DNA from 2 places in the Peptoniphilus sp. HMSC062D09 genome. Region 2 is predicted to be linked to the other one. Evidence: riboswitches for the same ligand, from Rfam matches in the RefSeq annotation. Region 2 holds a riboswitch; the other holds the start of a gene.

Region 1 (15,809 bases), on a different contig from region 2:
CCCACATCTTCTTTTTCAATTATTCTTGATGTGTCATTTAATTCATACTTTTCCATTACTCCCATTTCTACATCTGTTGTTGAAAAATATAGGATTAAAAGAAGAGTAAGTATAGGGTAGACATTCATGGGTATTGTTGAAAGAAAGACGCTCATTGGGTTTTTTACTCCAGTATCTCCTATTACTGCAACTACAGATGCTGCCCAAGATGAAACTGGTGCAAGAATACATACAGGCGCTGCAGTGGAGTCAATTATGTGGGCAAGTTTTGCCCTTGATACTTTGTTTTCGTCAATAATTGGCTTCATAACTGCGCCGACTGTTAGGCAGTTGAAGTAGTCATCAATGAAGATTAAAATTCCAAGAAAAGCTGTGGCAAGCTTAGCCATTTTTTTGCTCTTGATCTTTTTGCTTGCCCACTTTCCATAGGCAAAGGATCCTCCTGCCATGTTCATTACCATTACTAGAGAGCCAAGCATAGTCAAAAAGACTAGCATTAGGGCATTATCCCCTAGCTTAGTTCCCATTAAATCAAAAACTGTTTCCAAGGCGGCAATAATATTTCCGCCAGTGTAGATAAGTCCTCCAGATAAAATTCCAATTAATAGTGAAGTTATTACTTCTTTAGTTATTAGTGCCAAGGCAATGGCAACTATTGGAGGAACTATTGATAAAATTCCAAATTCCATTTCTTCTCCTTTATTTCTCCTTTTCTTTCATGTTAAATCTATAATTATCCATAACTTCTGAAAAAATTTCGGAGCTTGACTGTGGTGTATAAGTGATGGCATTTGCACCTGCTTCTATTGTCTCAAGTATATGCTCATCTGTGTGACCACCTGTTGCGATAATTGGAAATTCATTTCCTACTATCTTTCTTGTATATTTTACTAGTTCTGCTGTATTTTTGCCACCGGCAATATTTAAAACTCTTGCTCCTGCATTTACCTTGCCCTTTATGTCATCATACTTCGTTATTACTGTTGCAATAACTGCTATGTCTAGGGTCTTTGAAATTAGTTCAATGTTTTCATTTGACATTGGTGCATTTACTACAACGCCTGCTGCTCCAAGTAGTTCTGCTTGTAGCCCAATGTTTACTGACCTTAATCCTGATGTGGTTCCACCACCAATTCCAACAAAAACAGGAACTGATGCAACTTCAATTATTGCTGATATTATTTTTAGTTGTGGCGTAAAGGGATAGACGGACATAATTGCCTGTGCATTGTTGTTGACAATAACGGGAATATCGTTGGTAAACATGAGAGATTTTATTCTCTTGCCCATAAAGTTTATTCCACTTGCCCTATATGTCACTTCAGGTACAGACACTTGTCTTCTTCTAAGTTCAGTCTCTATACTTGGAACAAATTTCTTTTTCTTTTCTATATTTTCAAAATTATTTTCAAAATTTTCCATTTGTCCTCCATATCGATAAAATTTTCAATTATTTTTATTTAATAAAATTTTAACTAAAATGTCAATTCAAATTATATCACATTATAAAAATAATGAATCTATGATATACTTTTTTTATAATTAAAATGAAAGAAGGATGACAATGCTTCCTAATTTAAAAAGATTTGGATTTGAATTTGAAGAGTGCGAGAGTAGAGTTTCTTATTCAATTCATCACGAAAATAAACCTATTAAATTAACAGAAGAGATGACAAAAACTTTGGAGTACCTCCTTTGGTATGTTCCCAACATAAATTCAATTCAGTCTCCACAAAATGAACTTACTTCTTCTATTAGTTTTGAAAATTTTGTCTTTGGCATACTAAAATCCTATATGAATTTAGAAAATAAGGATGTTGCCTTCTTAGATTACATAGATAGGGACATTGTAAAATTTTATGAAAAGAAAATTTGTCCTCATTCACAAAAAATAATTCTCACCAAGGGCGACAATGAATCAAAAACTGACTCCCTCCTTCGCCACATAAGAAATTCCCTTGCTCATGGACACTTTACAATAGTCCAGGGCATGTTAATTGGTTTCGACTATAAAACTGCAGGAGAAGGCAGAGAAGTTTGCACAGGGATTTTTAAAATTTTCCCACAAAATCTCTTGCGAGGACTTTCAAGTCTCGATAAAGAAATAACAGCAGAAAAACTTGCACAAATATCCCTTGAGAGGACAGGCTACAGCGTTGAGAGATTTAAAAATTCAAGAGATGAGGCTTCCTTTGACTTTTATGTTAAAAAAGGCAAGAAGAGATATGCACTTGAAATAAAAAAATACAATAATATTGAAGTTTTGCCAGAATCTGAAGTAAAATCTTTGGTTAATAAATTTTCTGGTTTGTACCAAGGCATAACTCCAGTCTTATTCATTAACACTTCTTTCTTGAAAAAGGAAACTAAGGAAAAATTAAAAAGAGAAAATGTAATAATTTTAGACATAAAAAATATTTTAAAAATGTTAGACAATAGAGATATTTTAGCTGAAATTGACCATTAAAATAGGATGCAAGTTTTGCATCCTTAATTTTTTATTAAATAAATTGTAAGAGCCATGCCAATGAGGTTGGCAAGATAAAATTTCTTCTCGCGAGTCTTGTGATGGAAAATTTCCATTCCAAGAAAGCCTCCTAATCCTGCAAAGATTGAAAGTGTCAAAAGAGTTTTTTCGCTAATCCTCCACAAATCGTGCTTAGCCTTGTACTTGTCAATGCCGTAAAGAATAAAATTTATGAGATTTAAAATTATTATATATTTATTTTCCATGCCATCATCCTTTTATAAAATATCTAAGAATAATATATCATAAAAGACGTCCCTAAAAAAAATTAATCAATTATTTCATCATCTCATAGTGGACAGCACCAGTTTCAAATTTTTCATTTTTTAATTTTTCATTAACTTCATTAAATGCTTCTTCACTTTTTCTCAAGTCTTCAATCTTTTTGTCATACTTAATAGTCAAAATTTCATTTGCAAAATCTTTATCAATGCCAGAAAAGTCAAGGTCTTCTCCATTGTAATTCACTTCATCGATATCAGTTAAAACTAAAAGATTAACTCCATTTATAAAAAGTTCTTTTGTATTCTCATCTCTACTAGAATTTGGAGTCTTTTCCAGATTGATTTCAAGGCTCTTGTCTTTAAGCTCAAGATCGCCCAATTTATTTTCCTTCCACTCAAGTTTATTTATTATTTTTTCCACTCCCTTTTCATCTGAAGTGTCTGTCTTCATAGAGTAGAGAGATTTGTTGCCACAAGCTGATAAAAATAAAAATGTAATTAGAAAAATAATAGATATTTTAAATAATTTTTTCATAAAACCACTCCTCATTTATTACTTTATCTAATTATATAACAAAATAGTTTTTTAATACACAAAAAATCTGCCAAGTTTTGATGTGTACACATCATTTCCCTGACAGATTTTTAAAATTTGTATTAAAAGTTTTTAGAATACTGATACATAAGAATCTTTCTTATCTAAGATAAGCATGTGACCAGGCGCATGAGTGATCATAATTTCTGGTTTAGATGCCATGGCAACTGCTTGAGGTGTTACGCCACAAGCCCAAAATACTGGCACTTCCCCTTCTTTTATTTCACTTCTTTCGCCAAAGTCTGGCTTGTCAATGTCCTTGATTCCTATAACTGATGGGTCTCCAATGTGAATTGGCGCTCCGTGAGTTGCTGGGAATCTTGCTGTAACTGTTGTTGCTCTTACAATGTCCTTGTAAGGGATTGGTCTCATTGATACAACTGTGTTGCCGTGGAAGATTCCTGCTGGCTCTGTAGCAATATTTGTAATATACATTGGCACATTGTGTTCATCTTCAATATGTCTTACAGGTACATCTGCTTCAAGCATTGCCTTTTCAAAGGAGAAGGAACAGCCAATTACAAAGGTAACAAAATCATCTTGCCATACATCTTTTAAGTCCTTAACTTCTTCTACAAATTCGCCATTTTTATAAATTCTATACCTTGGCACATCAGTCCTAATGTCGGCACCATCAGCCATAATTTTTGTAAGAGGACTTCCTTCGTCTAATACTTCAAGTATTGGACATGGCTTTGGATTTCTTTGTGCAAAAAGTAAAAAGTCATAGGCATATTTTTTTGGAAGGATAGCAAGGTTAGCTTGCAAATATCCTTCACTCATACCTGAAGTTGGAAGATCAACTTCGCCCTTTCTTATGAGTTCTCTAACATCTCTTGGATGCATTTTTGCAAGTTCACTTAATTTCATATTATGGACTCCTTCTTTATATCATCAAATTTATTTTTATAATCAACAGTTAACTTTTGAGCTTCTTCAATAGTAACTTTTTGGAAAAGAACCTTGTCCAAGAAAGTCATTTGTGCAAGCTTGTGAAGGTCTGGCGTAATTACATTGCCAATTTTTGTATAACCTCCAGTAGTTTGTCTGTCTGCTAAAAGAACAATAGGTTGACCATTTGCTGGCACTTGGATTGAACCAAAGTTAGTTCCATCAGAAATAATATCTGCTGTTTCCTTGTGTTCAATTTCTGTTCCTCTTAGTCTTATTCCCATTCTGTCAAAGTCTTTAGTAACTTGGTATCCACCTGATCTAAATAAGTCGTGAATTCCCTTTTCTGTGAAATAATCATCTTGAGGTCCAAGGACAACTCTTAAAATATTGCAGTGTGAAAACTTTGGAAGATACTTTTCAGGAATCTTTCTCATAGTTTTTTCCTTTGACTTAATAATATTAAGCTCGTCCTTAGGTTTTAAGGCTCTACCATTAATTCCGCCCATTTTTGTCTTGATGTGAGTTGACTTTGAGCCGTTTACTACAGGCACATCAATGGAACCACCAAAGGCCAAATAAGACCTTATACCTTCATCAACTTTTCCAAATTGAAGAGTGTCCCCTGCTTTAACCTTTATAGTTTCAAACATTGGAACAGCTTGTCCATTAATCTTTGGAGCCATATCAGAACCTGTTATTGCAATTGTTAGTTCTTCGTTAAATTTTAAAGTTGGTCCAAAGTAAGTCATTTCAAGTACAGCTTCGTCAAGTTTATTTCCTACTAAAATATTTGCAAGTCTAAAGTTGTAATCATCCATGGCACCTGATGTAGGAATACCTAATTCTTGATAGCCATATCTACCAGAATCTTGGATTGTTGTAAGAATTCCACCATTTATTACATCGATACTACTCATGAAGATCACCTCTCTTAACTTTCTTTATGGAAACTTTGTAAGTGTCATTTTCCACTTCTTTTTCTATTTTGTCATATTCTTCTTTATTAATTGAGACATATCTAATGTAGTCACCTGCTTGAATAAATACTGGTGGCTCCTTAGTATCATCGAAAAGTTTAAGTGGAGTTCTTCCAATTAGTTGCCATCCTCCAGGTGATTCAAGTGGATACATTCCAGTTTGACTTCCTGCAATGCCAACAGAACCTGGCTCAATTTTTAGCCTTGGGCTCTTTAGTCTTGGAGTGGCAATCCTTGGGTCAAGTCCTCCAAGATAAGTGAATCCTGGGATAAAGCCCATCATATAAACTAAATAATCTGTGCCAGAGTGGATTTTTATTACTTCATCAACGCTTAGGTTTGCGTTTTCTGCAACAAAATCAATGTCTGGACCATATTCTTTTCCATAAAGAGTTGGAATTTCAATAAGTCTAACCTCGTCACTTTCATTAGCCTTGTCAGACTTGCTAAGTCCCTTTAGGGTTTCAACCATTTCGCCATAAGAAATTTTTACAGGATCGTAATTGATTAAAATAGACCTGTAAGTTGGCAAAATGTCTAAAATTCCGTCAATATTTTTCTTTTTTAAATTTTCAACAACTGCGGCAATCTTTGCATTGATTTCCTTTTCGATTGTATCGCCAAATTCCATGACAATAGCAGAATCACCAGCTGTTAGAAATTTTATTTTATCATACATTTTATTCTCCTAAATTATCCAAATAGTTTTCCAACATTTCCTATTACAGTTTTAACTCCCATGAAAGCAGTAACTGCAACTACTATCCAACCTAAGATGTAAAGAAGATTAGGGTGAACATAATCTCCAACGATTTTCTTGTTCTTAGAAGCAAGTAGGATTACTGCAAGAGTTATAGGAAGAATGAAACCATTTAATGTTCCAACTACTATTAATAGAGTTTGAGGTTGTCCAATAAAGATAAACATAATAGTTGAAATAACTATAAAAGCAATTGTAACCATATTTTCGTGGTCAGCAACGAATTTAAATAGTGTCTTTAGGAAGGATACTGAAGTGTAAGCTGCACCTACTACTGAAGTGAAGGCTGCTGCTGCAAATACAATACCAAAAATCTTATATCCAATTACGCCAGAAGCTGCTAGGAATGAAGAAGCTGCTATGTTGTCAGGATCAATTTGTGCATTTGTCATCTTTGTAACGCCTAGAATTGCTAGGAATAGTAAAACTCTAACGATTAGTGCAACACCAATACCAAGTGATGCTGATTTTGTTACTTGAGAAAGATTTTCTTCGCCAGTGATTCCTGCATCAATAAGTCTGTGTCCACCTGAGAATATAATGTAACCACCAACAGTTCCACCAATTAGTGTAAGTGTTGGAGCAACTATACTATTAAATCCACCTGCAGGAGCTACTGCTGATTTTACAGCTTCGCCAACTGGTGGTTGTGTCTTAATTGCTACAAAGGCAATTAGGATGATCATCATGGCACCAAGAACTTGTGTAACTCTATCCATGATTGAAGATGCAGATTTAGATGAGAAAAGGATAATACCAATTACTCCACCAATAGCTGCACCGATTTTTACATCAACGCCAAAGATTACATTAAGTCCAAGTCCAGCACCGCCGACATTACCAATGTTAAATGCCAAGCCGCCAAGAGCAACCAAAAAGGCAATTACATATCCAAGGCCAGGTAGTACATTGTTTGCAATATCTTGACCTCTCATTTTAGAAACTGCAATAACTCTCCACACATTAAGTTGTGCTATGTATGAAAAGATTATTGAAATTAAAATTACTGCTGCAAAGTCTGCCCCAATATTTGTAGTAAAGGTAGCAGTTTGTGTCATAAATCCAGGTCCAATGGCAGATGTTGCCATTAGAAAGGCTGCTCCTAAAAGAACAGATAAATTATTTTTATTCTTTTCCATATTTTTCTCCTTATTTTAAGAAACTAGACAAAGGTTTAATTTCAATGCCTTCTGCCTTTAGTCCTTCTCTAATATTTTTTACAAATTCAAGAGCTTCAGGGTTGTCACCGTGAACGCAAATTGAATCAGCAACAATGTCAATTTCCTTGCCATCTGCAGTTGTAACCTTATTTTCTTTAATCATCTTTACAACTCTTGGAATAGCATCTTTAGGATCCTTAACGAAGGCACCTGGAAGTGATCTATTTACTAGAGTTCCATCTTCGTTGTATCCTCTGTCAGCAAAAACTTCTTGAGCAACTCTTAGTCCTCTTCTCTTGCCTTCTTTGGCAATGTAAGATCCACTAAGTACCATTAAGATTAAGTCTCTATCGTATTCTTCAACTGCATCTAAAACTGCATTAGCAAGTTTTTCGTCGTTACAAGCAGTGTTGTAAAATGCTCCGTGAAGTTTCATGTGTTGTAATTTCTTTCCGTGAGCCTTTGCAAAAGCAGCAAGTGCTCCAACTTGATAAAGCATGTAAGCTCTAGCTTCTTCTGGTTTGATATCCATTTTTCTTCTGCCAAATCCCATTAGGTCTGGATAGCCTGGGTGAGCACCAATTTCTACGCCATTATCTGCAGCTGCCTTACAAGTTGCATCCATTATTAGTGGATCGCCAGCGTGATAACCGCAAGCGCAGTTGATGCTAGTTACATACTTAACTATTTCAGCATCCATGCCCATTTATAGGCGCCAAAGGATTCACCAATGTCGCTGTTTAAATCTACAAAATATTGCATAATTTTCCCCCTTTTTCTAAATAAACAATTGCAATAACTTAACTTTATTATAATAAAAATTTCTATAATATGCAAACATTATCAAAGGGGTTTTAAAATGATTGTGATAATATTTTTATTTAAAAAAACGAGGTCAATGCCTCGTTTCAAATAAGTTTATCAAGTTTTTCAATAATGTATTTTTTGTATTCAATAAATTTTTTGTCTTCGAAAAAATTTTCTTGAAAATCTTCTTTTATTTCGATTTCATCAATTATAGTTCCTGGGTTCTTCCCCATGATGTATATTCTATCTGAAATCTTAACTGCCTCTTCAATGTCGTGGGTTATAAAAATCGTAGAAATTTTCATCTCGTTAATAATATTTTTATACCACTTGTGAATGGAAGCCTTAGTTATGGCATCAAGGGCAGAAAAGGGCTCATCAAGTAGTGCAACTTCATTGGAAAAGACATAGGTCCTAAGAAGGGCTGCCCTTTGCGCCATGCCGCCAGAAAGCTGTGAAGGATACTTATCCTCTGTCCCTTCAAGACCAAAGTCTTTAAAGTAGCCGCGAACTTTTTCTCGGGCAATTTTTTTCTTGTCGCCACGAAGAACTAGGGGAAGAGAAACATTGTCGATGATTGTCATGTAGGGAAGGAGGAGGTCCTTTTGCAGCATATAGGAAATTTTACCTGCCAGGCCAGTTACATCTTCTCCCTTTAGAAAAACTCTACCCCTATCTGGTTTTAAAAGACCAGCTATTATGTTAAATAGCGTAGTCTTTCCAGAGCCAGATACTCCAACAAGGGAAACTAACTCTCCCTTATTTAATTTAATGTTTATGTCTTTTAAGACAAGCTTGTCGCCAAAGGACTTGTCAACATCCTCTACTCTTAAAATTTCTAATTTTTCACTCATTTTAATTTTTCAGGATTTACAAAATCATTAGTGAAGCCAAAATCCTTAGGAATTTCCTTGTCAATTAATTTGTTTTCCCATAGCCAAGCGTAGAAATTATTCCATCTATCTGCATTTATTTCACCAAAATAATTTGCATCGTCTTTGTACTTGTCAGCTATATATTCCATTGCCTTTACTGTGTAGTCTTTGTCAAGTTCTGGATTTAATTTAACAAGAATTTCTGCTGCTTCCTTTGGATTTTCTGCTGCATATTCATAGCCCTTAGAAAAAGCACGCATAAATCTCTTTGCCACATCTTCCTTATTCTTTAAGAAGTCGTTATTGGCAATTAAAATTGGTGTGTAGTAGTCAAAAATTGGGTTGATGTCTTTAAAAGCAAAATAATTAATTGGCAGGTTTTCCATTTCAGCTCTAACGCCATCAACTGGATAGAAGATCCAAACTGAGTCAATGTCCTTTCCTTGGATTGCTGCAATATTATTTGTAACATCGCCAGGAACTAAGTTGACTTTAGAGAAATCTCCGCCGTCATCTTCTACAACTTGCTTTAAAATTGCTTGTTCAATTGGAAGTCCCCAAGTTGAGTGCTTGTGTCCTTCCATGTCCTTTGGTCTTTCAATATTTTTGTCCTTGGCAGAAAAAATACCTGATGTGTTGTGGTTTATTATTGCAGCAACAGCTGTTACTGGAAGTGGTTCATCACTTGCAAAGGCTGGTGCAATTGTATCTTGGAAGGATACTCCAAAGTCAGCCTTGCCTGATGCAACAAGTGCTTCAGCTCCATTTGCTGGTGGTTGGTTTACTTCAACTTCAATGCCTTCATCTGCAAAAAATCCCTTGTCCATTGCCACATAAAGTCCTGCGTGGTTTACATTGGGATCCCAATCAAGTAAAAAGCTAACTTTTTCTGTTGGGACATCCTTCTTTTCTTCAACTTTTTTATTTTCAGTTTTGCCACAAGCTGTAAGCATAAGGCCTGCCAATAATAAAACTGATAATTTTTTTAAATTTTTCATTTTTCCTCCGTCCACGGCATCATCTTTTTTTGTAAGAAGCTAACTAACTTCATCAAAATAAGAGAAATTGCCGAAATTAAAAATATAACTGCAAACATCTTGTCAAAGGAGTAATTTTTTTGAACTCTAATCATATATACTCCAAGTCCCTTATAACCACCGAGCCACTCAGCTATTACTGCACCTACAACGGAATAGGAAACTGCAATTTTAAAGGCTGAGAAAAAATTCCCCAGGCTCTCAGGCAGTTTAATGTACCTATAAATTTCTGCCTTGCCAGCACCCATGGCCTTTAATAATTTTACCTTATCTTGGTCCACCTCTTTAAAGGCCTCAAGAAGCGACACTGCAACTGGAAAAAAAGTGACAATTACAATAAGGGCAATCTTTGGCGCAATTCCATAGCCCATCCATAGAACCAGTAGGGGTGCAATGGCAACTGTTGGCACAGTTTGTGTCAAAACTAAAATTGGATAAAGTGCAGAGTAAATAATATCTGACAAATCCATTAGTAGGGCAGCAATAAAGCCAAGGCTGACGCCAACAAATAGGCCCAAAAAAGCCTCTGTAAGTGTTGTGCCAAGGTGTGACGAAATTGTAGAAAAATCTGTCACAAAGGCCTTTATAACATCAAAGGGCTTGGGCAGTAAATAGGGCCCCACTATTCCCCTTGTGGTTACAAAATGCCAAATAGCTACAATGATTATTATCAAAGAAGCTGCTGAGATATTATCCTTGATACTTGCCGGTTTTTTCATCTATAGTCAAAATCCCCTTTTCAGAATAAAAAGTCTTGGAATAACAAGCAACTTGTTCTGAAATTTCTCCTGCCATCTTGACGCAGTTTTTTAGAATTTCAAAGGCTTTGTCAAAGTCATCTAATTCTATAACTGTTTCAAAGGGCGTAACAACATAATTTACCTTTTCACTTTTAATATATTCAATTACCTTGTCTACAACTTCAACAACAGATTCTGTTGTGCCTTCTTTAGTTGTAGGAAGGATTTGTATAGCTACTGAAATCTTCATAATAACCTCCTCCAATAAATTTACAAAATAAATTTTTGCATAAAAAAAGTCTCCACAGGGAGACAAACTTTTCCCAAGACAGCATTACCTGTCCTGGTCCAAAGGGTTTAAGGATAACCTAATCTCAGCAAAAGCTCCCCTGATACTTTTATTATAGTCATTAGAATTTTTTATTACAAGGTCAAGTAAAAGAAAAAAGTAGACTCTCGCCTACTTTTTATGCTTATCTTTATTCAATTACTCTTAAAATTTCATGGATTGGCTTTTTGTCCTTTTCTTCTGGTTCTTCCTGGATTTTGCCAAAAGGCATCTCTGCTATAAGTTCCCAGGAGTCAGGAATTTCATAAAGTTCCTTTACCCAAGAGTCAATGACAGGATTGTAGTGTTGGTTGCTTGCACCAATCTCCTCATCTCTTAGAGCCTGCCAAATATTTAGCTGGACCATGGCAGCTGAATGATGACCCCAAGTTTCAAAATGTTCTTTGTAGGAAGGTATGTCTTTTTCCTGAGCCTTAATTTCATCTTTGTCAATAAAAATTAGGGCAGTTCCCTTGGCGTGATAAAAGCCATGGAATTTTTCTTCCTTAATTTTATTGTCAAAAGTTTCATTTACCCTCTTCCAAAAGTCCTTGGACTTGTCGTCAAAAAGCAAGAGGACTCTAGTAGTTTGTGAATTCATGTGTGAAGGAGTAATGTTTAGAACATCTTCAATTAAATATTTTATCTCTTCATTGGATAAATCCACATCTTCTGACAAATTGTAGTAAGACCTTCTCTTTTTAATAATTTCTATATATTCTTGCATAATACACCTCGCTAAATTCAATACTTATAAAGATGATACCCGAAAACAGTTAAATTATTCTAACCTGCCGCCCTTGGTATAGAGGTTGTAATAGTATCCCCTCTTTTCCATTAGCTCTTGGTGACTTCCTCTCTCCACAATGCCATCTCTTGTCATTACAAGGATTAAGTCTGCATTTTGTACTGTTGTAAGTCTGTGGGCTATGGTAATAGTGGTCCTACCCTTTGAAAGCTTTTCTATGGAATCTTGAACTACAATTTCACTTTTGTTGTCAAGGGCAGAAGTTGCTTCGTCTAAAATTAAAATTGGCGGATTTTTTAAGAAGACTCGGGCAATGGAAATTCTCTGTTTTTGTCCTCCAGATAATTTTACACCTCTCTCGCCAACATAGGTGTCAAAGCCATTAGGTAGGCTCTTAATAAATTCATAGGCACCGGCAAGCTTTGCAGCCTCAATAATTTCTCTGTCACTGGCAGTACTTTTGCCATAGCCAATATTGTCCTTTACTGTGCCAGAAAATAAATAGACATCCTGTTGCACTATGCCGATGTTTTCTCTCAAGGACTTTATTTTTATGTCCCTGACATCAATGCCATCAACTGTGACAGACCCAGCATCCACATCGTAAAACCTTGGAATGAGATTGCAAATAGTGGTCTTGCCTGCACCACTTGGACCTACTATGGCAAGCTTCTCGCCTGGCGTTATGTCCACAGAAAAATTATTTAAGACCTTGCCCTCGCCCTTGCCATAGGAAAAATCTACATTCTTAAAGTAAATCTCTCCCCTGACATTTTTTATCTCAAGGGCATCTTCCTTGTCCTTTATGTCAGGCTCTATAGCCATAATTTCTGCAAATCTTTCAATGCCCGTCATTCCCTTTTGGAACTGTTCAGTAAATTCAATGATTCGTCTCACAGTTGCAAGAAGGGACTGGATAAACATTACATAGACAATTAAATCTTCTGGACCAATTTCTCCCTTCATGAGGAAGTAGCCTCCACTTGCAATTAAAATCAAATACATGAGTCCATCGAAGATCCTGTTAATTGTGTTAAAGCCCGCCATGGACCTGTAGTATCTCTTTTTAATTCCAAGAAATTTGTTGTTCTCCTCAGTGAATTTTTCCCTTTCCACATCTTCATTGGCAAAGGACTTTACAACCTTTATGCCAAGAAGGGAGTCTTCAATGGAAGAATTTAGGTGACCAATGTGGACCCTTTGATCCTTTTGTGCCCTTCGCATTTTATTTCTGTAGTGACCAGAAAAATAAATCATCAGTGGAATCATAAGATAAATAAGAAGTGTCATCTTTACATTTATCTTGAGAAGAATAATTAGTGAGATGAGAATTTTTATGGCGCCAATAAAATATTCTTCGGGACAGTGGTGGGCAAACTCCGTTATGTCAAAGAGGTCGTTGGTAATCCTTGACATGATGACGCCAACCTTGGTCTCATTGTAAAAGGTATCAGATAGACCTTGTAGGTGGGCGTAGAGGTCTCTTCTCATGTCCGTCTCAATCTTCGCACCCATTATGTGACCAATGCTGGTCATAAAATATTGGGCAATGACCTCTATTGTCTTAATCACTAAGTAAATTAGTGAAAGCCTTAGGACAAAGTCTATGGTTATTGATGCTAAGTCTTCCACAGCCCGATTAGTGAGCGCACGAAGAAGCAGTGGCAAAATCATTTCACTTGCCGTAGTGAGTCCTGCGCAAAATAAGTCTAAGAAAAGTGTAAATCTATATTTATAAAAATAGGGCAGAACTTTTTTTATCAAATGTTTATTTTTCATTTATCCTCCTAATTTCATGACAAATAATATTTTATATAAGCAATGATAACACATAATTAATTTTCTTTAAAATACTTGAAATCCCCTTTACTTGACATAAAATTTTAAACAAATTATAATTTTATAAGACTTATAAAGGAGATTTTAAATGGAAAATAAAAGTAGCGCAGGCTCAAGAATTGCAAAGTCCACTCTAGCCATAATTATATTTTCATTAATAGGAAAAGTTTTTGGTTTCTTTAGAGAATCACTTACTGCTTATGTCTTTGGCGCAGGAATCGAAATGGATGCCTTCTCCCTTGCTCAGGGTGCAACGGCAACTATATCTGCCTTTGTGACACAGGCAATAGCAACAACTTATATACCCTCAGTGCAAAAGGCTGAAATGGAACATGGCAAGGATAGAAAAAATTATTTCACAAATAATTTACTCTTCATTGCAAGCTTAGTGTCCTTTGTCCTAATTGCCCTTGGAATTATTTTTCCTAGACAAATTGCACTTCTAACAGTTTCCACAAAAAATCCCGAAACTTATGCAATAGTAATAAAACTAATACAAGTGGGCATGCCCGTAGTCTTATTTTCATCCTGGGTTGGAGTAATGGAAGGCTATCTTCAACATGGCGGCAAGTTCGCAGCAGCTGGTGCCATTGCCATTCCACTTAACTTAACTTATATAATTTATCTTGCATTATTTTCTCGTCATGTTGGCATAATGGGACTAACAATTGCCTCTGTCCTTGGGATATTGGCACAATTTTTATTTTTGCTACCAAATGCAATGAAAATTGGTTACAGACCAAGGCTTGTGGCAGACTTCAAAGACGAGTATGTGCGAGATGCAATAGTCCTTGCCCTTCCAGTCTTCGTGTCAGTATCAGTCAATGACATAAATATAATTGTCAACAGGCGATTGGCATCTACCATGGGCGAAGGCGCAGCCTCAATTTTATATTACTCAAATAAATTAAACACCATGATAATTGGGATCTTCATAACAGCCATAACAGCCATAGTCTTTCCAATCCTGACAAAAACTTTGGGTTCAGGTGACATGAAGCTTGGCAAAAAAGTTATGAACGCATCAATAAAGACAGTCCTATTTATAACAGTGCCAGCAACAGTTGGCTTAATAATATTGGCGAGACCACTAATAGAAATTGCCTTTGTCCGTGGTTCCTTTACCATGGCTGACGGCATTGCAGCAACATCGACTTTAAGGTGCTACTCCCTATCACTGATTTCAATTTCAGTAATAAATGTATTAAATAGAATTTATTACTCCATTGAAGACACAAAGACGCCCTTCTATGTTGGGGTGACAAATGTAGCCATAAATGTTGGCTTAAACCTTTTGGTGGCAAGACACTATGGCACAAATGGACTAGCAGCATCAGTTTCCATTGCCACGACAATTGCCCTTTTCATTTCCTTTATCCTCCTCAGGAGAAAAATTGGAAATCTTGGAACCAGGTCCTACATCAAAGCCCTGATTAAAACATTTATGGCATCAATAGCAATGGGCCTTGTGGCACTTTCCTACTTCCCTTACGAAAAGCTCATCATGTCCTTTACAAGTGGAGGAGTCCAAACACTATTGAGGTTAATCCTCTTGATGCTAATAGTCTTTATAGCGGCTTGCGTCTATGTCCTCTGCCTATACCACTTAGGCGTGCGTGAAGTTCGCGACATAGCAAAAATCCTTAAGGGCAAAATAGAAGCACGAAAAGAATTAAAAAATTAAAAATTAAAACATCAAAAAACTGCCTGAGATTTTAACTCTCAAGCAGTTTTTTTCATGGAAGATTTTTCATACAATTAAAATTATATTTCAAATTTTTTTCCGTTTAATCTCATCCAAATTTCATCAATCATACCTTTGATCTTTCTTTTGTATTCATGACCATTGGATGCTTCTACAATGTCACCATAAGACCAAGAATTTTCATAATTATCTGTGTAGTTAATAAGGCTAGCTTTATTAGCTTTTACGAAATCTAAATCGCATTTTCTTTCAAGCATTCTATTTGCAATAGTTACTACTTCTTCTCTAGTAATATGATTTTCAGGTTTAAAACTTCCATCAGGATAACCATTTATCCAGCCCTTCTTATAAGCAGAAGCAACTTCAGGATAAGCCCAATGTCTTTCATCTATGTCAGTAAACTTAGCTTCTCCCTTTTCTAATTTTTCATAGCGAGAAGCAATGGCTGCAAATTCTGCCCTAGTTATTGGTGCATTAGGTCTAAAGCTTCCATCTGGATAACCCTTTAGAATATTCAAATTTGTCATAATTAAAATTGATTTAGTGTACCAACTTCCTTGGCTGACATCATTGAAGATTGGTTTAAAGTCTTG
Region 2 (15,809 bases):
TTTTTTATTTTCCATAAATCATCGCCTTCAGAAATCCCATATAAAATTGGCTTAATAAATTTAGTTGAAGGAGATAAAATTTCAAGATCTCCACTTATTTCATCTATGCCTTGCATTTTACTTATAATATCTTGGGCATTTACTTTATTATCTCTTATGACGCTTTTCCCAAGCTGTCTTAAAAATATTGCAGAAAGAGCGCAGGCTTTTAAGTTTGACATGGGGGCTGCCAAAAGAGAAGTTATCATGGCAGATTCCATGTCTCCTAAGCCAGTGATTTTTTTTAAATTTTCATCGCCACCAGGAATTGAAATTAACAAATGAGAGTTGGCTATCACCTCATATTTGCCGCTAACTACAACTGTAGCTTTACTTTTTTCTTGGAGTTCTAAGGCAATATCTATAAAATCTTCTCGAGATAAATTATCGTCTTTTGAATCCACGCCAGTAAAGGTCTTGCCCCTTGCCAAGTAATTAATTTCATTAAAGTTTCCTCTTATGACATTAAATTTAAAATTACTGATAAGGTCTTTTGCCAAGTCTCTTCTTAGGCTACTAGAAGCAACTCCAACTGGGTCAAAGACCAGAGGAATATTATTTTCCTCTGCAACTTTTGCAGAAATTTTAATTGCTTCAATTTTATCTTCATTTAACATTCCCATATTCAAGAGGAGGGCAGAAGATTTTTTTGTAATTTCAGCAACTTCCTTGGAATACTCTGCCATCATTGGGCTTGCCCCAAGAGATAAAACAAGGTCAGCAAGTCTAGCTCTTGTAACACTATTTGAAATAATATGTACTAAGGGAGCCTTATCCCTTAGATTATTTAAATTTGCCTTAATTTTCATTTTTATCACTCAAATTATACATGTGATATAGGGGTCCCCTGCCCCTTCCTATATCAAATCCATAAGCTATGGCACCACTTAAATATTTTTTTGCAGCTACAAGTGCATCATAAAGACTTTTTCCCTTTGCAAGTTCACAAGCTAGGGCACTGGATAGTGTGCAACCTGTACCATGGGTATTTTTGTTGTCTATGTTTTTTCCCTCTATTACAAAGAGTCCCTCTCTTCCACAAAGCACATCATCCTTTGAGTCTTTTAGGTGACCTCCCTTTATTAGAAAGGCTACTTTATATTTGTTATATAAAAATTCTGCTGCCTCCTTCATCTCTTCAAGGCTTTCAATTTTTTTGCCGTAAATAATTCCAGCTTCAATAAGATTTGGGGTGATTAAAGTTGCCTTTTGAAATAAAATTTCCTTCATCTTCTCAAGTGTCTCATCAGGCACAAGGGTAAAGCCGCTAGTTGATGTAATTACTGGGTCTAAAACTATGGGCAGATCCTTAAAATATTTTTCAGCTACTTCTGATATAACTTCTACTTGTCCTGGACTTGCCACCATGCCAATTTTTACAGCATCGGGCATAATATCTTGGCAAATTGACAAAAGCTGACTCTTAAGCATTTCCTCACTTATAGGTGAGGAAGCCTGAACGCCCATAGTATTTTGTGCAGTTATTGCTGTAATGGCAGTCATGCCATAAAACTTATATGAAGTTATGGTTTTTAAGTCGGCTTGGATACCTGCGCCACCGCTAGAGTCAGACCCAGCTATGCTTAAAATCTTTTTAATTTCCATGTTTATTTCCCTCTAAATTAAGATAATCATTAAGAGCTGTCTTTTTAAGGCTCAAAATAATTATTATTGCAATTATTGAACCGCCAAGGGTACTTACAGAAAAAGGAATAATTAGTCCAAAAAATGCCATTTCCTTTCCAAGTATAAACTTGGCAACTGGATAGGCTAATAGGGCACCTATAACTCCTGTGCCAAAAACTTCACCCAAAAAGGCAAGAGAAAGCTTTCTTGTCTTGTAATATAAAATGCCTGCTAAAAAGGCACCAACCATTGAACCAGGAAAGGCCATTAAAGAACCTGTGCCTGATAAATTTCTAATAAGTGAAATGCAAAAGGCAACAAGGACTGAATAGATAGGACCCAATATTACTGCAGAAAGTACATTTACCATGTGCTGAATTGGATAACACTTTGAAAGTCCCACTGGAAAGTTTACAAAGGAAAAAACAACGCCTATGGCAACAAAAAGAGCTGCCACAGTTAACTTCTTAGTATTAGATTTCATATTTACCTCCTAGAGAGTGCTGACATAAAAACTAAAACTATTCCCTACGTTGGCATTATCCAAATCAGGTAACGGTCGAAATTAACAATTTCCTCTCAGCCTGTCAACAAGCTCCCCTTTTTTTATTAAATTTTTACACTGAACTAAATTTATTTAAATTTTAATATTAGTTCACTTAGATTAAGCTTCTATTTTAATATCTTTGCCTTCAAGTATTAAATTCATATTTTTTGCAGAGCACATTGAGCCGCACATTGTGCAGGTATTTTCTTCTTCAGGCATGGATGAATCTCTGTACTCTCTTGGCTTAACCTTGTCAAGAGCAAGCTCAAACATTCCTTCCCAGTCAATTTTTTGGCGTCTCTTGCTCATTTCTAAATCCCAATTTCTTGCGTCCTTTAATTTATTAATGTCACCTGCATGAGCTGCAATTTTGCAAGCTACAATTCCTTCGCGAACATCTTCTACATTTGGCAGTCTCAAATGTTCAGCAGGCGTTACATAACACAAGAAATCTGCACCATGAGCTGCTGCAATTGCACCGCCAATTGCCGATGTAATATGGTCATAACCAGGTGCCACATCTGTAACAAGAGGTCCCAAGACATAGAAAGGTGCCTTGTGGCAAAGTTTCTTTTGAAGTTTGACATTCATTTCAATGTCACCAATTGGCACATGACCAGGTCCTTCAATAATTACTTGCACATCCTTCTCCCAAGCTCTCTTTGTAAGCTCACCAAGTGTAATAAGTTCTGAAATTTGTGCAGGGTCTGTGGCATCATGAATGCCACCAGGTCTCAGAGAATCTCCAAGAGAAAGAGTAACATCATATTCTCTGCAAATATCTAAGAGCTCATCATAGTATTGGTAAAAGGGATTTTCTGCGTCATTCATCATCATCCAACCAAAGAGTAGAGAGCCACCACGAGATACAATTTCATTTACACGCCTATTCCTCATAAATATTTCAGCATTTGCCCTATTTATACCTGCGTGAATTGTCACAAAGTCCACTCCATTTTCGGCATGATTTCTAACTACATCTAAAAATTCCTTTGCCTTTATGTAAGAAAGTCCCTTGTCCAAAAATCCTACTGCATCATACATGGGCACTGTGCCTATCATGGCTGTAGATTTTTCAATTAATTTTTTCCTAAATTCTTGAGTCTTGCCATAATTTGATAAATCCATTATGGCTTCTGCACCCATTTTTAGTGCCATGTCAACTTTTTTCATTTCCATGTCAATGTCATTTAAGTCCTTGGAAATTCCTAAGTTTACATTTATCTTGGTCCTAAGCCCCGTGCCAATGCCTTCAGGTGAAATTGATTTGTGATTTTTGTTTTTTGGAATGACAATTTCTCCACAAGCCATTTTCTCCATGAGATACTCACAAGATACATTTTCCTTTTCTGCCACAATTTTCATCTCTTCTGTGACAAAACCATGTTTCGCTGCTTCCATTTGAGTAGCATATTTCATATAAAAAAAACCTCCTATAAAATTATAGGAGTAATCTTACTTTTCCCTGCCAAGGCATTATCCTAGCAGGTAAGATGGTCGAGTCTTAACTCCTCTCAGCAAATTGCTCCCATAAGTTTATTTATTCATTTATTGATTTTATAATATCAAATCTTTTAAAACAAGAAAAAATATAATACTAATTCATAAAATATTTTAAGTCTCTTTAATAGAGATAATAAATTTTTATTTCTTAATATTTTATAATTGATTCTACCCTTGTGCCACTTAAAACTTCTCTTCCCTTTAAATCTTCTAGTTCAATTAAAAAGATCGCCGAAGACACTTCTCCTTTAAGTTGATTTACAAGATTTACACAAGCCTTGGCTGTGCCGCCAGTGGCAAGAAGATCGTCAACTATTACAACTTTTTCTCCCGGCTCTATGGCGTCCTTGTGAATTTCTATTGAGTCTTCTCCATATTCAAGCTCATAGGATTCTCTTTCCTTATCCCAAGGAAGCTTGCCTGGTTTTCTCACTGGCACAAAACCCTTGTCGAGTTTATAGGCAAGGGCTGAAGCAAAAATAAATCCCCTTGCTTCAATGCCAATTATCTTGTCTACATCAACATCTATTTTTTCTGCCATTTGGTCTACAGCTTTTTGGAAGGCATCCTTGTCCTTTAAGAGAGTGGTGATGTCTCTAAAGATGACTCCTTCCTTTGGATAATCTTTTATTGCGCGAATTGTATCTTTTAATTCCATAACTTCCTCCATTCCCTTATAGTATAACATCTTTATCAGCTAACTAAAACTTTTATTATCATTCTTTTAATGATATAATATGTTAAATTTTTCTATTTATTCACGAGGTGTTAAATGAATAAAAATATAAAAAAATACGACAGAGAAATAAGAAAGGCAAATTTTGGTGAAGCTCTCTTTACCTTCCTCTCTCTAGTTGTAATTATGTTTATAAGTATTATTAAGTACGAAGAAAGTCCCCACATACCCATGCTTATCGGGGTCTTAATAGCTTCTCTTGTCGCCCTAAAAATTGGCTACTCCTGGAAATTTATTGAGAACTCCATGATAAAGGGAATTTCACAAGCCATGCAGTCCATAATAATTCTCGCCATCATTGGAGTTTTAATTGGCGTTTGGATTTTGGCTGGCGTTGTGCCAACTATGATCTACTACGGACTTATGATTTTAAAGCCATCAATTTTTCTTGTAGCAACAGTTTTAATCACTTCAATAACTTCTCTTGCTACGGGTACAAGTTGGGGCACTGCTGGCACTATGGGTATAGCCCTCATGGGCATAGCAAGTGGCCTTGGCATACCTGCACCTATAACAGCAGGGGCAGTTTTATCTGGTGCCTACTTTGGCGACAAGATGAGCCCACTTTCTGATACAACAAACCTTGCACCGGCAATGGCAGGCACTGATGTCTTCACTCACATCAAGGCAATGGTTAAGCCAACAATTATTACCTATGTATTGACCCTACTCATCTTTGGATTTTTATCACTAAAGTACAGGGGAAGCTCTGCAGACTTGTCTAGCGTAACTATGATTACCGAAGGCTTAAAAAATAATTTTAATATTTCTCCAGTTCTTTTGCTTGCGCCACTTATTGTAATACTTTCTATCGCAAAAAAAGTTCCTGCAGTGCCTGGCATTAGCCTTGGCATAATTGCCGCTGCCATCTTGGGACCTCTTTATCAAAAAGTAACTTTTGGCGACATCTTATCTTGTGCCTTAAATGGTTTTGTGTCTGAAACTGGTCTTGAGTCAGTGGATAAACTTTTAACTACTGGCGGACTTAACAACATGATGTCTTCCATTTCTCTTACTATTATCGCCATGATGTTTGGTGGAATTGCAGAAGAGACTGGAATACTTGAAGCCATAGTAAAAAAATTCCTTGGCAAGGTGCAGTCCACTGTTGGTCTTGTCACTGCCACAATTTTAACTTGCTTTTTCACAAATGCAACTATGCCTGAGCAGTACATCTCCATAGTTGTACCTGGCAGAATGTTTAAAAATGAATATAGAGATAGGAATTTGGATCCAAAACTTTTGTCCTCTACACTTGAGTCAGGTGGAACAGTTACATCAGCTATGGTCCCTTGGAACACTTGTGGTGCTTATATGACATCAGTCCTTGGAGTTTCCACTGTTCACTATCTTCCATTTTTGTTCTTTAATCTCCTCATGCCCCTTGTGCAAATAATAGTTACTGCCTTTGATTCAAAAAAATTTATCTTAGACAAAGATAAAGATGCTTTCACCAATTGAAAAACCACCTCTTTTTGGTATAATGTTTAGTGGAATAAAAAAAGAGGTGTATTATGTATAAGGATATAATAATTGGACTTACAAATTCTGCAAATACGAAGAAAAATTTACTTGAAGGATCTCTTTTTAAGTACATGGTTGCTTCCATACTTGCAGGATTTTTTATTGGAATGGGGATGCTCATAATGACTCTATCAGCTAGCATCTTTTCTCCACTTCCAATCCCTGCCGTAAAATTTATTAACGGCTTTGTCTTCTCCCTTGCCCTATCATTTGTGGTCTTTGCAGGTGGAGAACTCTTCACAGGAAATGTTCTAGTGACAACAGTGGGAAGACTTAATAAAAAAATTGACACTGGAACCCTTTTAAAGATTTTAATTTTTTCCTACCTTGGAAATATTTTGGGCTCAGTTTTAATTTCATTTTTATTTAAAATGACTGGCGTTTCCCCTGAATATAATGAAGCCCTATTAAAACTTGCCACTGGAAAGACTAGCTTTGACTTCCTTCCACTGCTTTTCAAGGGAATTATGTGTAACATTTTAGTCTGCCTTGCAGTTTTAATTTGCTCAAGAAAAATTTCTGATTCAGCAAAATTAATTTTAATTTTTTGGTGCATACTTGCCTTTGTAAGCCTTGGCTTTGAGCATAGTGTTGCAAATATGACTTGCTTTGCCTTGGCAAAAATGTTAAATTCAGATTTTACTTTTGCATTAATTCTTAAAAATTTAATACCTGTAACTATTGGAAATATTATTGGTGGCGACCTAGTTGCCCTAACTTATAATACTATAGCTTCAGATAAGTAAAAGAGGGGCTCTTGCAAAAGTCCCATAATATAAAAAAGACGAGGAAACATAAAATCCTCGTCTTATTTTTTTCGCAAACTTACTATTAACTTGTAAATAAAAAATGTAAGGACCATGACAAATACTGTCACTATAAAAAGTCCAACTATATAATTAGGAAAGACATTTTTTATAGTAGCAAGGGCGGATCCCTCATAGGGCTCCTCTATAAAATAATAATTTGCCTCTAGCTTTTTGTTTAAAACTTTTATTATAGGAAGAGTTACAATAATAAAAATTACTGGATAGATAAGGTCTCTTAGCCTTGGCAGGTACTGCCTTGAAATCACAAGATAGATTGGATAAAAGGCATTGATGCCGTGGATTATCCAAGAAATTATTGCCACATAGGAATATTTATTTACCTGGTCCCAACCTGGCGTAAAGAGACTTAAAATTGCAGCTGGCATAAATAAATAGTAAAGACATGACTTTATAATCTTGCTGTCATAGAAGGCATCCACTGCCATAAACTGGGCTCCAATTAAGCAAAGATGAAAAGGCAGGTATGAGCTATCATAATGGCCGTCAATTAAAACTGCTAGGAGCCTAATAATTTCCAGGCTAATGGGCAGGATGGCAAGAATTTTTCTAAATTTTTTATTCTTTTTCCAGGGCTTATATAAAAAAATCGCAAAAATAAAAATAATAAATAGGCAGGCAAAGTGATAAGTTCCGTAAAAATTAAATCCAACCTCGCCATAATCTAAATCCCAAAAATTTCTCATCTGTAATTAAAATCCTTTATCTTTTTCTTCAAATATTTTAACATAGAAAGTCAAAAAAATTTTTTCGATTTTTAAATTATTTTTCTAAGAATTCTAATCCAAGGACTTCTATCTCATTAACTATAAAAAATGTAAAACTGGCTCGTGCAATTATCTTGTCTTTGCTCTTTGCCTCAACTTCAATTACCTCTGTTTTCTTTCCCATGTGAACTATTCTTGTGTTTGAATAGATTTCTTCTCCCTCTCCTATGCTTTTTATGAAATTAACACTAGAATCCAGAGTAACAGCTTTCCTCCCCTTTGAAATTGACAAAAGTCCTGCCGCAGTATCCATTAAGGCAAAAATTTCTGCCCCATGTAAAATTCCATAGGTATTCAATTGATTTCTCTCTGGTATCATCTTTAAAACCATATTGTCGCCATGAAGGCTATCAAATTTTATATTAGCCCTCTTTACATATTCATCTTCTTCAAATATTTTTTTTAAATTAATTTTCTCCATTTCTCCCCCTATTAAAAAACGAAAGTTGTCTTATGTTTAAGTCAACTAAATTGGAAACAGTTATACCAATAAGCCTTAGCCTTTCGCCCTCATAGGCCTCATCAAAAATTTCCAGGCTCTTATTAAAAATATCTTCTTCCTCATAAATTGCTGCGTCATAGGTCCTAGACCTGGTCTTAAGCTTAAAATTTTCATTTTTCATCTTTAAAGTCAAGGTGTAGCCAGAAATTTCCTTTACGATTAAATCTTCTGACACTTCCCTGGCAAAATCCCTTAAGTGATTTATCAGCTCATCCTTATTTTTTGTGGCTTCAAAGGTGGACTCTGTGCCAAGACTTTTTCTCACAGCATTTGGTGTCACTTCTCTCCTGTCAATACCCCTAATCCTGTAATAAATTTCTTCGCCACTTTTTTTGAACATACTTGTCAAAAAATCATAGGACAGGTTGTAAAGGTCCTCAACCTTATTTATGCCAATATTTCTAAGTTTTTTCTCAGACTTACTGCCAATACCGTGAACCTTTCTTATGTCCAGGGGAAATAAAATCTCTGGCATATCAGACTCTCTAATAATCATAACTCCCCTGGGCTTATTCCAGTCGCTTGAAAGCTTAGCCAAAAATTTGTTATAGCTGAGGCCAACACTTACGCTTAGACCAGTTTTATCATAGACATCTCTTTGCAAATCATAGACAATACTTTCATGGTAGCCAAGTCCCGTCAGGTCTAAATAGGACTCATCAATGGAAACTTTTTCGATTTTATTTGTATATTTCTTTAAGACATCAAAAACTTCACGAGACTTTTCTAGGTACCTTTCCCTTCTCATGGGCTTTATGATCAGGTGGTCGCAGAGATTTTTCGCCATATACATGGGCATTGCAGAGTGGATGCCATAATTTCTGGCAATATAATTAGCCGTAGTGACAACTCCATGATTGGACCTGCCACCTACGACCAGAGGTTTTCCTATTAAGCTCCTATCGTCAAGCTCTTCTACTGATGCGTAAAAAGCGTCTATATCAACATGTATAATAATTCCCATAAATATCACGACTTTAGTATATCACAAGAGCTTTTTATAAAGAAGACAATTTGATATAATTCTAGAGAGGTGAGATTTTGAAAAGAACAGTTGCGCTCTACGATTTTGACAAAACTGTGGTGAATTGTGAGTCCATAGTTGAGCTTTATAAATATGCCTACAAAAATAAAAAAATAAATATTTTTAAAAATCTTTGGAAATTAGCTGTGGCTTACATAAAATCAAAGCTGAATTCTGATTTTGAAATCATGAAAAACCAAATGGTCTCTGTCATAAAATATTTGACGGAAGATGACCTCCAGGACTTTGTGACAAACTATCTCTATCCAAAATTTTTCTTCAGTGAATTTGAAGATGAATTTTCTTCCTATGATGAGGACACCATAAAAATCCTCTGCTCAGCCTCTGCCACAAATTATTTAATTTATGTTGGCGAGTTGTTTCCTTTTGATTATATTATTGGAACAGACTTAGACGAGGACTATAAATTATGTCGCGGCAACAATAAGAAGGACGTCAAGGTAAAAAATATCCAGGAAATTTTAGAGAGAGATGGCTATGAAATCGACTACGAAAATTCCCTTGCCTACTCTGACTCCTACAAGGACGACAAGTATATGCTTCGCATGGTAAAAAATAGGTTTTTAATTAATTCGAAGATAAATAAGAGAGGCTATGTAAACTTATCTTGGCATACAAATAAATAATTCAAAAAAATAAACTGAGGTCGCCCTCAGTTCTTTTAATTCAAGAAATTTCTTTCAGCTTCTAAATTCCTAAAATATATTTTTCAATTAATTCAGCAATTTCGTCATAGGATTTTTCTCCAATGAACTCGTAAACTTTTTCGCCCTCCTTGTAGAAGGAAACTCGCGGCAATTGAAAGATTTCGTATTTTTCTGCAAAGTCCTTATTTTTGTCAAGATCCATGTAGTAGCAGGAGACTTCCTTAAACTCTTCTTCAAGAAGAACTTGCATAACTTCCATAAGTGGCTCGCAGTGAGAACATCTCTCTGCACCAAAGATGACAAGAGCTGCCTTTTGAGATTTTATTGTTTCGTCAAAATAATTTTCTGTCACATATTTTATTACAGATTCATTTCTCTTAATTACCTTTTTATTTTCTTCAAGGTCTTTTACAGATTCAGATTCTTGTGAAAGTGGGTCAATGTCGTTATTAAGTGAACTTTTATTTACATTAGTAACTTCCACAGACTTAAAGCTGCCTGCCCCCTTTAGCTTGTAGTAGGATGCATCTTCAATCTCTTCAATTTCATTTTCACTTTCATCTACGCCCAGATAATCGTAAGGATACCTGTAAACTCTGTAGATCATATTGTTCTTCAAAAGATTTTCCGTCGTCGTCCTGTAAGGGCAGGTCCACTGCCAAACTATTTCCTTGGAGTGGGTAATCTCTAGGACAAGACCTTCTGTGGCAAGAGTTATTAGGGTGTTGCCATTGGGAAGTCTTTGAAGGTTTCCACCATAGGGCGAATAAAATTTGTAGCCATTCATGGGAATGGAAAAACCAAAATCCCTTGGATCCACTGACCAGTTAAGAGATAGAGTCACTGGATTTATTTCAAGAATTCTTGAATAATTTCTCACAAAAGGCAATAGTCCCGATGGAGAAGTAAGAGTTGGCGAACCGTAGCCACATCTTCCCCCATTGTCAAAAATTAAAAGATTGCCCTCGCCAGTTAAGCCCTTGGGAATAATACTTGCAAAGGCAGAGCCTACTACAGGGTCAACCTTTTTGAAGTCAGAAAAATTTGGTCCCAGCTTGTAGCAAATGCGCGACCTCTTTTTGTCAATGATGCCAATAATATTTGCAGCTCTCGCCGTAAATAAAATGTTGTCTGGATGAAAGCGGGGATCTCCTTGGTCATACCACTTGTTCTCTCCAATTGTAGAAATTGATGTAACATCTAAATAATTGCCCAGAGGTCTCTCTGTCATTCTCAGGTTTGGATTTCTGTAGAGAACATTTTTCGCCTCTTCAGAAAATCCCAGCTGGTCAAAGTGCTCGCTAAAGGAAAATTTCCAAACAATATTTCCCTCTTCGTCCACTTCTAAAATCACATCATCAAGCAAAGTCTTATCAGAAATTCTGCTGTCCTTAATGGCATCGTGAACGAGTAGGAGAGTTTTGCCCCCCTCAACAATTTTTTCACCAGGATAATAATAGCCAAGAGAGTTGCCCTCCCTTTGAAAGTCAGAGTGAGCCCTAGCCATCCATTTTGGCCTGTAGCCCCTGTCCTCTGTAAACTTAAACTTGTCGAAGTCAAATTGAACCCTGCCCTCCTTGTCAAACTCAATGAGTTTAATACCGTCACTGACACCAAAATCTGATGACCTAAAAGAAGAAATGCTCATAATATTTTTATTGGGCAGCATCTTGGCAGGCATTGGGTTTACAGAATACCTTTTGAGCTCTGTGCCGTCCATTTTTATTATAAGAGCTCCGTCCTTGGCAGTTGAAATTAAATTTATGCCATTGTATGCCTTTTCTCTGCTATAGATTACAGTTCCCCTTGGATAGACTCTCATTATACACCTCTATTTCTAATAAACTTTTCTGCATAAACTGTTGCCACTGCCCCATCATTTGCCGCTGTGACAATTTGCCTAAGGGGCTTCTCTCTTATGTCTCCTGCAGCAAAAATTCCTTCCACAGATGTCCTCATGCAGTCGTCAGTTTTTATAAAGCCAAAACTATCTACTTCCACAAGGTCTTTTACAAAGTCGGAGTTGGGACTCATGCCTGCAAAGATAAAAATCCCATCAGAAGTGACCCTAGTCTTAGTATTGTCAGAAAGATCTAAAATATCAAGACTGTTTACTCTTTCGCCACCATAAATTCCCTGAAGTTTTGAGTGCCAAGTGTAAGAAACTTTTGGATTCTTTTTTATCCTCTCAACTTCAAGTTCATTTCCATCAAAATTTCCCTCGTCGTGAATAATAATCATGTTAATGGAGTTGGCAAAATTGGAGAGATAATCAGCCTCCTCTAAAGCAAGGTCCCCTGAACCTAAAATATGTATGTCCTTGTCCTTAAAATAATCTGCATCACAAGTTGAGCAGTAGGATACACCACGACCAGCAAATTCCGTTTCGCCAGGCACATTTATCATCTTGGCATAGGTTCCCGTAGCAATAATAATTGCCTTAGAATAAAATTCCTTTCGCCTAGCAGTAGTAAGCTTAAAGCCATCATCAACTTTTTCGATTTTAGAGACAGTGCCATAAATAAACTCATTAGTAGTAAAATTTTCAGCTTGCTTTCTAAACTCATTTATGAGGTCTCTTCCAGCAATCTCCTTAAAGCCAGGGTAGTTGATAATTTTTGGCGTGTCGTTAACCCTTCCGCCAAAGGAAAACTTCTCTATGACAAGAGTATTTAGAAGAGACCTGCCAGCATAAATGGCAGCACTCAAACCAGCTGCCCCTGCACCAATAATAATCAAATCATACTTTTTCATCTAATCACCTCAAATAGAATCCACAGGATTTTGTGGAGCCTTTTTAATAATCTTAAACTTGCCATCATGATAATCACAAATATTGAACTCGCCATTACGCCTTACCCTGTTTATCCAAAAATTTTCCATAGGCACATTTTCCATAATAGAAAACATGGCAACAATAGTGACACCGTGAGTTACAATCAAAATATTTTCGTCAAGCTCAGGATAGACAGCATACTCAAAAAATTTCTCAACTCGCCTTCTGAGGTCATAGAGACTTTCTCCATCAATTCTGTTATAGGAGTGAGGCTTTTCAAAATAAAGTTTGTGGAGCCACTTATCGTCTTCTTTCACATCCTTAATATTTTTGCCAGACCAATAGCCCACATCTATTTCGCGAAGAAGAGAAGTCTTTATAATATTTCTGTCAGGACAAATTAATTTTGCAGTGTCATAGGCTCGACCAAGATCAGATGAATAAACTTCATCAAAGTGAATGTCCTTACATTTTTCGTGAAGAATTTTCCCCATCTCTATTCCCTCTTCAGTAAGTGGCGAATCATCTTGCCCTTGAATAATGCCAGCCCTGTTCCACTCAGTTTCCCCATGCCTAGTAAAATAAATCCTCATACTTCCCTCACAATCTATATGCACAATCTATATAAAAAAATTTCATTCCTACTGATATTATATATTATAAGAAAAAACAATTAAAGTAAGAAAAGCTTATCCTTTTAGTTAAAAACTCCTCAAAAAACTTGAAATCACCTTGCATTTTGTCTTTATTACTAATATTATTGATTGAGAGGGTATTTTTTATTTTCTTAAAATAATTTATTAAAAGGAGGAATTTATGAAAAAGAAAATATTTGCAATAATTTTTGCCTTTGCCTTAGTATTTTCATCTGCAATTTTTTTATCAGTAGAAAATACTTATGCTGAAGCAAAAACATTTACTGTAACGAAGAGAGAAGCAAATAATCCTAATGCTACAGAAGAGCCTGTTGGCGAATACGATACTTTGTTTGATGCCATTGGCGCTTGTAAACAACAAGATTTATCTAATGAATATATAGTCACTATGAATAAAGACTATGAGGTGCCAGAAAATGAAGGTATGAATGACAGAAGCCATGTTAATATACTCTTTAGATCAGCGCCAGGACAAAAGTATACATTGAAAAGAAATGGTACAAGAATATGTTTTTATGTTAGTTCCAATTGCAACATGCGTGTAGAAAATGTCATTTTAGATGGTAATAATGATGGAGAGCTTACATCTATTTCAGATAATGGTGAACTTACATTGGGAAATGGTACTGTTGTACAAAACTTTATTGATGTTCCATCTGCAGATGGTCCAGCTATTTATCTGATTGGTAAATCAACACTTAATATTGAAGATGGCGTTACTTTAAGAAACAACACAGGCAAAAATATTGGCGGAGTTATTGGTGATAATTCTAAAGATACAACCATAAATATCAAGGGAGGTACATTTACAGGAAATTCTTGCGCAAGATACGGTGGAGTTATAGCTTCTTACGGAACTATAAATATATCCGGAGGTATATTTAATGATAACTCTTCTAAAGAAGGCGGAGTTATTGCATCTTACGGAAAATTAAATATTACTGATGGAGTTTTTGAAAATAATAAAGCAAAAACAAACGGAGGAGCTATTCGACTCGGTCAAAATGCAATAGCTAGCATAACAGGAGCAAGCTTTAATAAAAATGAGGCAAAGTCTGGCGGAGCTATATATAATTCAAATGAGCTTACTATAAATGAGGGTGTAGTATTTAGTGAAAACACATCAAGGGAATATGGCGGAGCCATTATTAACTACGGTAAGTTAACTGTTAATGATGGAACTTTTAAAGATAATGAAGCATCAAATGGTGGAGCAATTTCATCAATTGCAAGTAATTCTGAATTAACAGTAAATGGTGGATCTTTTGAAAATAATAAAAGTACTGGCAAATGGGGCGGCGCTATAGTTGCTAAAAATAAAGTAAGTGTGAAAAATGCGACTTTTGACGGAAATGTTTCCGGTAATGGCGGTGCAATTTATGTTTATGATGCAAATGATGCAAATGATGCAGCAATAGAAAATTGTACCTTTAAAAACAACAGTGCAACAAATGAAAACACTGTAAAACAAGGCGGAGCGCTTTTTGTAAATGATAGCAAGAATGTTTCCATAAAAAGTAATACATTTATTAAAAATAGGGCGCAAGATGGCGGTGCTTTGCATATAACAGGAGTGGAAGGAATTATAGAAGGTAACACCTTTGAAGAAAACTTTGCTGAAGGTTTTTCTTCTGCTTTTCACGTAAAAGATTCAGCACCTTCCATAAAAAATAATATCTATAAAAACAATGGAATGAAAGATGGCAAGACAACGGCTTACGCAACTCTTATGGTTGAAAGTGTCATGTCAGGCAAAGAATTGACTATAGAAAATGACAAATTTGAAAACAATGTTGCTTCTAAAGATGGTGGCGCAATTGTTGTGGGAGAAGATACAGTAAACTTAAAGGGCTGTGAGTTTACAAACAATAAAGCGTCTGAGTATGGCGGTGCAATTTATATTACTGATGAGGGAATAGTAAATATAGCAGGCTCTAAATTTGTAGGAAACTCTGCAAAAAGAGGTGGTGCAATTGTCACTGAACTATTCTCACAAGCAAACCCTGCAGAAAAAGAAAAATATAAAAATTTAACTATTGCAGATGATGTTATTTTCGACAAAAACTTTGCAAGTGACGGATACTTTAATCCACCTACTAACTACAAAGATTTCCCTGACCTTAAATTTGAAACAACTTCTCTAATGGGAAAACTTCGTGCTATAAAAGCTGATATGAAGACTTACGAAAAAGTTGACAGCCTTTTAAACAACTATGATGTTTACTATGTAAATCCTTTAGTTACAGTTATTTATGATTCTAATGGTGGAAGTCCCGCAGAAAAAATTTATGGCGAAGAATTGACTTCTGAAAATGATGAAATTCTACCAGCCAATCACAAAGTAAAGACAATAAAGGAAACAGGTCTTACTAAGGACGGATTTGAGTTTAAGGAATGGAACACTCAAGCTGATGGAAAGGGCAATGCATATAAAGCTGGGGAAGAAATGAAAATTTCCAGCAACCAAGTTCTCTATGCAATTTGGCAGGAAAAAACTCCAAGTCCAGAACCTCAACCTGAACCAAAGCCTGAACCTAAACCCGAACCAAAGCCAGAACCTAAACCTGAACCTAGCCCTGAATTAAAAATTCACGAATATGTTGACACTATACCT

What was found. Region 2 has a riboswitch for thiamine pyrophosphate ahead of thiW (energy coupling factor transporter S component ThiW). Riboswitches for the same ligand answer to the same signal wherever they lie in the genome.
Region 1: another riboswitch for thiamine pyrophosphate. It lies ahead of HMPREF2801_RS03460 (thiamine-binding protein); the one in region 2 lies ahead of thiW (energy coupling factor transporter S component ThiW).

The regions. Positions count from the first base shown of each region.
Region 1 is NZ_KV804704.1:1,512-17,320, reverse strand. It holds gene HMPREF2801_RS03525 (Na+/H+ antiporter NhaC family protein) at 1-689, opposite strand, end outside; gene HMPREF2801_RS03520 (beta/alpha barrel domain-containing protein) at 700-1,422, opposite strand; gene HMPREF2801_RS03515 (restriction endonuclease) at 1,565-2,467, shown strand; gene HMPREF2801_RS03510 (DUF1294 domain-containing protein) at 2,491-2,733, opposite strand; gene HMPREF2801_RS03505 (hypothetical protein) at 2,804-3,286, opposite strand; gene HMPREF2801_RS03500 (putative hydro-lyase) at 3,419-4,216, opposite strand; gene HMPREF2801_RS03495 (5-oxoprolinase subunit C family protein) at 4,213-5,157, opposite strand; gene pxpB (5-oxoprolinase subunit PxpB) at 5,150-5,896, opposite strand; gene HMPREF2801_RS03485 (NRAMP family divalent metal transporter) at 5,911-7,116, opposite strand; partial or broken gene HMPREF2801_RS03480 (LamB/YcsF family protein) at 7,127-7,899, opposite strand; gene HMPREF2801_RS03475 (ABC transporter ATP-binding protein) at 8,046-8,798, opposite strand; gene HMPREF2801_RS03470 (ABC transporter substrate-binding protein) at 8,795-9,817, opposite strand; gene HMPREF2801_RS03465 (ABC transporter permease) at 9,814-10,575, opposite strand; gene HMPREF2801_RS03460 (thiamine-binding protein) at 10,547-10,846, opposite strand; TPP riboswitch at 10,901-10,997, opposite strand; gene HMPREF2801_RS03455 (nitroreductase family protein) at 11,076-11,651, opposite strand; gene HMPREF2801_RS03450 (ABC transporter ATP-binding protein) at 11,706-13,451, opposite strand; gene murJ (murein biosynthesis integral membrane protein MurJ) at 13,600-15,195, shown strand; partial or broken gene HMPREF2801_RS03440 (S-layer homology domain-containing protein) at 15,276-15,809, opposite strand, start outside.
Region 2 is NZ_KV804682.1:595-16,403, forward strand. It holds gene HMPREF2801_RS00120 (hydroxyethylthiazole kinase) at 1-848, opposite strand, end outside; gene thiD (bifunctional hydroxymethylpyrimidine kinase/phosphomethylpyrimidine kinase) at 838-1,644, opposite strand; gene thiW (energy coupling factor transporter S component ThiW) at 1,634-2,149, opposite strand; TPP riboswitch at 2,173-2,277, opposite strand; gene thiC (phosphomethylpyrimidine synthase ThiC) at 2,330-3,631, opposite strand; TPP riboswitch at 3,657-3,754, opposite strand; gene HMPREF2801_RS00140 (adenine phosphoribosyltransferase) at 3,864-4,373, opposite strand; gene nhaC (Na+/H+ antiporter NhaC) at 4,488-5,912, shown strand; gene HMPREF2801_RS00150 (formate/nitrite transporter family protein) at 5,966-6,721, shown strand; gene HMPREF2801_RS00155 (YwaF family protein) at 6,784-7,488, opposite strand; gene HMPREF2801_RS00160 (PaaI family thioesterase) at 7,565-7,990, opposite strand; gene HMPREF2801_RS00165 (DNA polymerase IV) at 7,977-9,035, opposite strand; gene HMPREF2801_RS00170 (HAD family hydrolase) at 9,113-9,742, shown strand; gene HMPREF2801_RS00175 (thioredoxin domain-containing protein) at 9,804-11,585, opposite strand; gene HMPREF2801_RS00180 (FAD-dependent oxidoreductase) at 11,585-12,517, opposite strand; gene HMPREF2801_RS00185 (histidine phosphatase family protein) at 12,527-13,132, opposite strand; gene HMPREF2801_RS08975 (S-layer homology domain-containing protein) at 13,356-15,809, shown strand, end outside.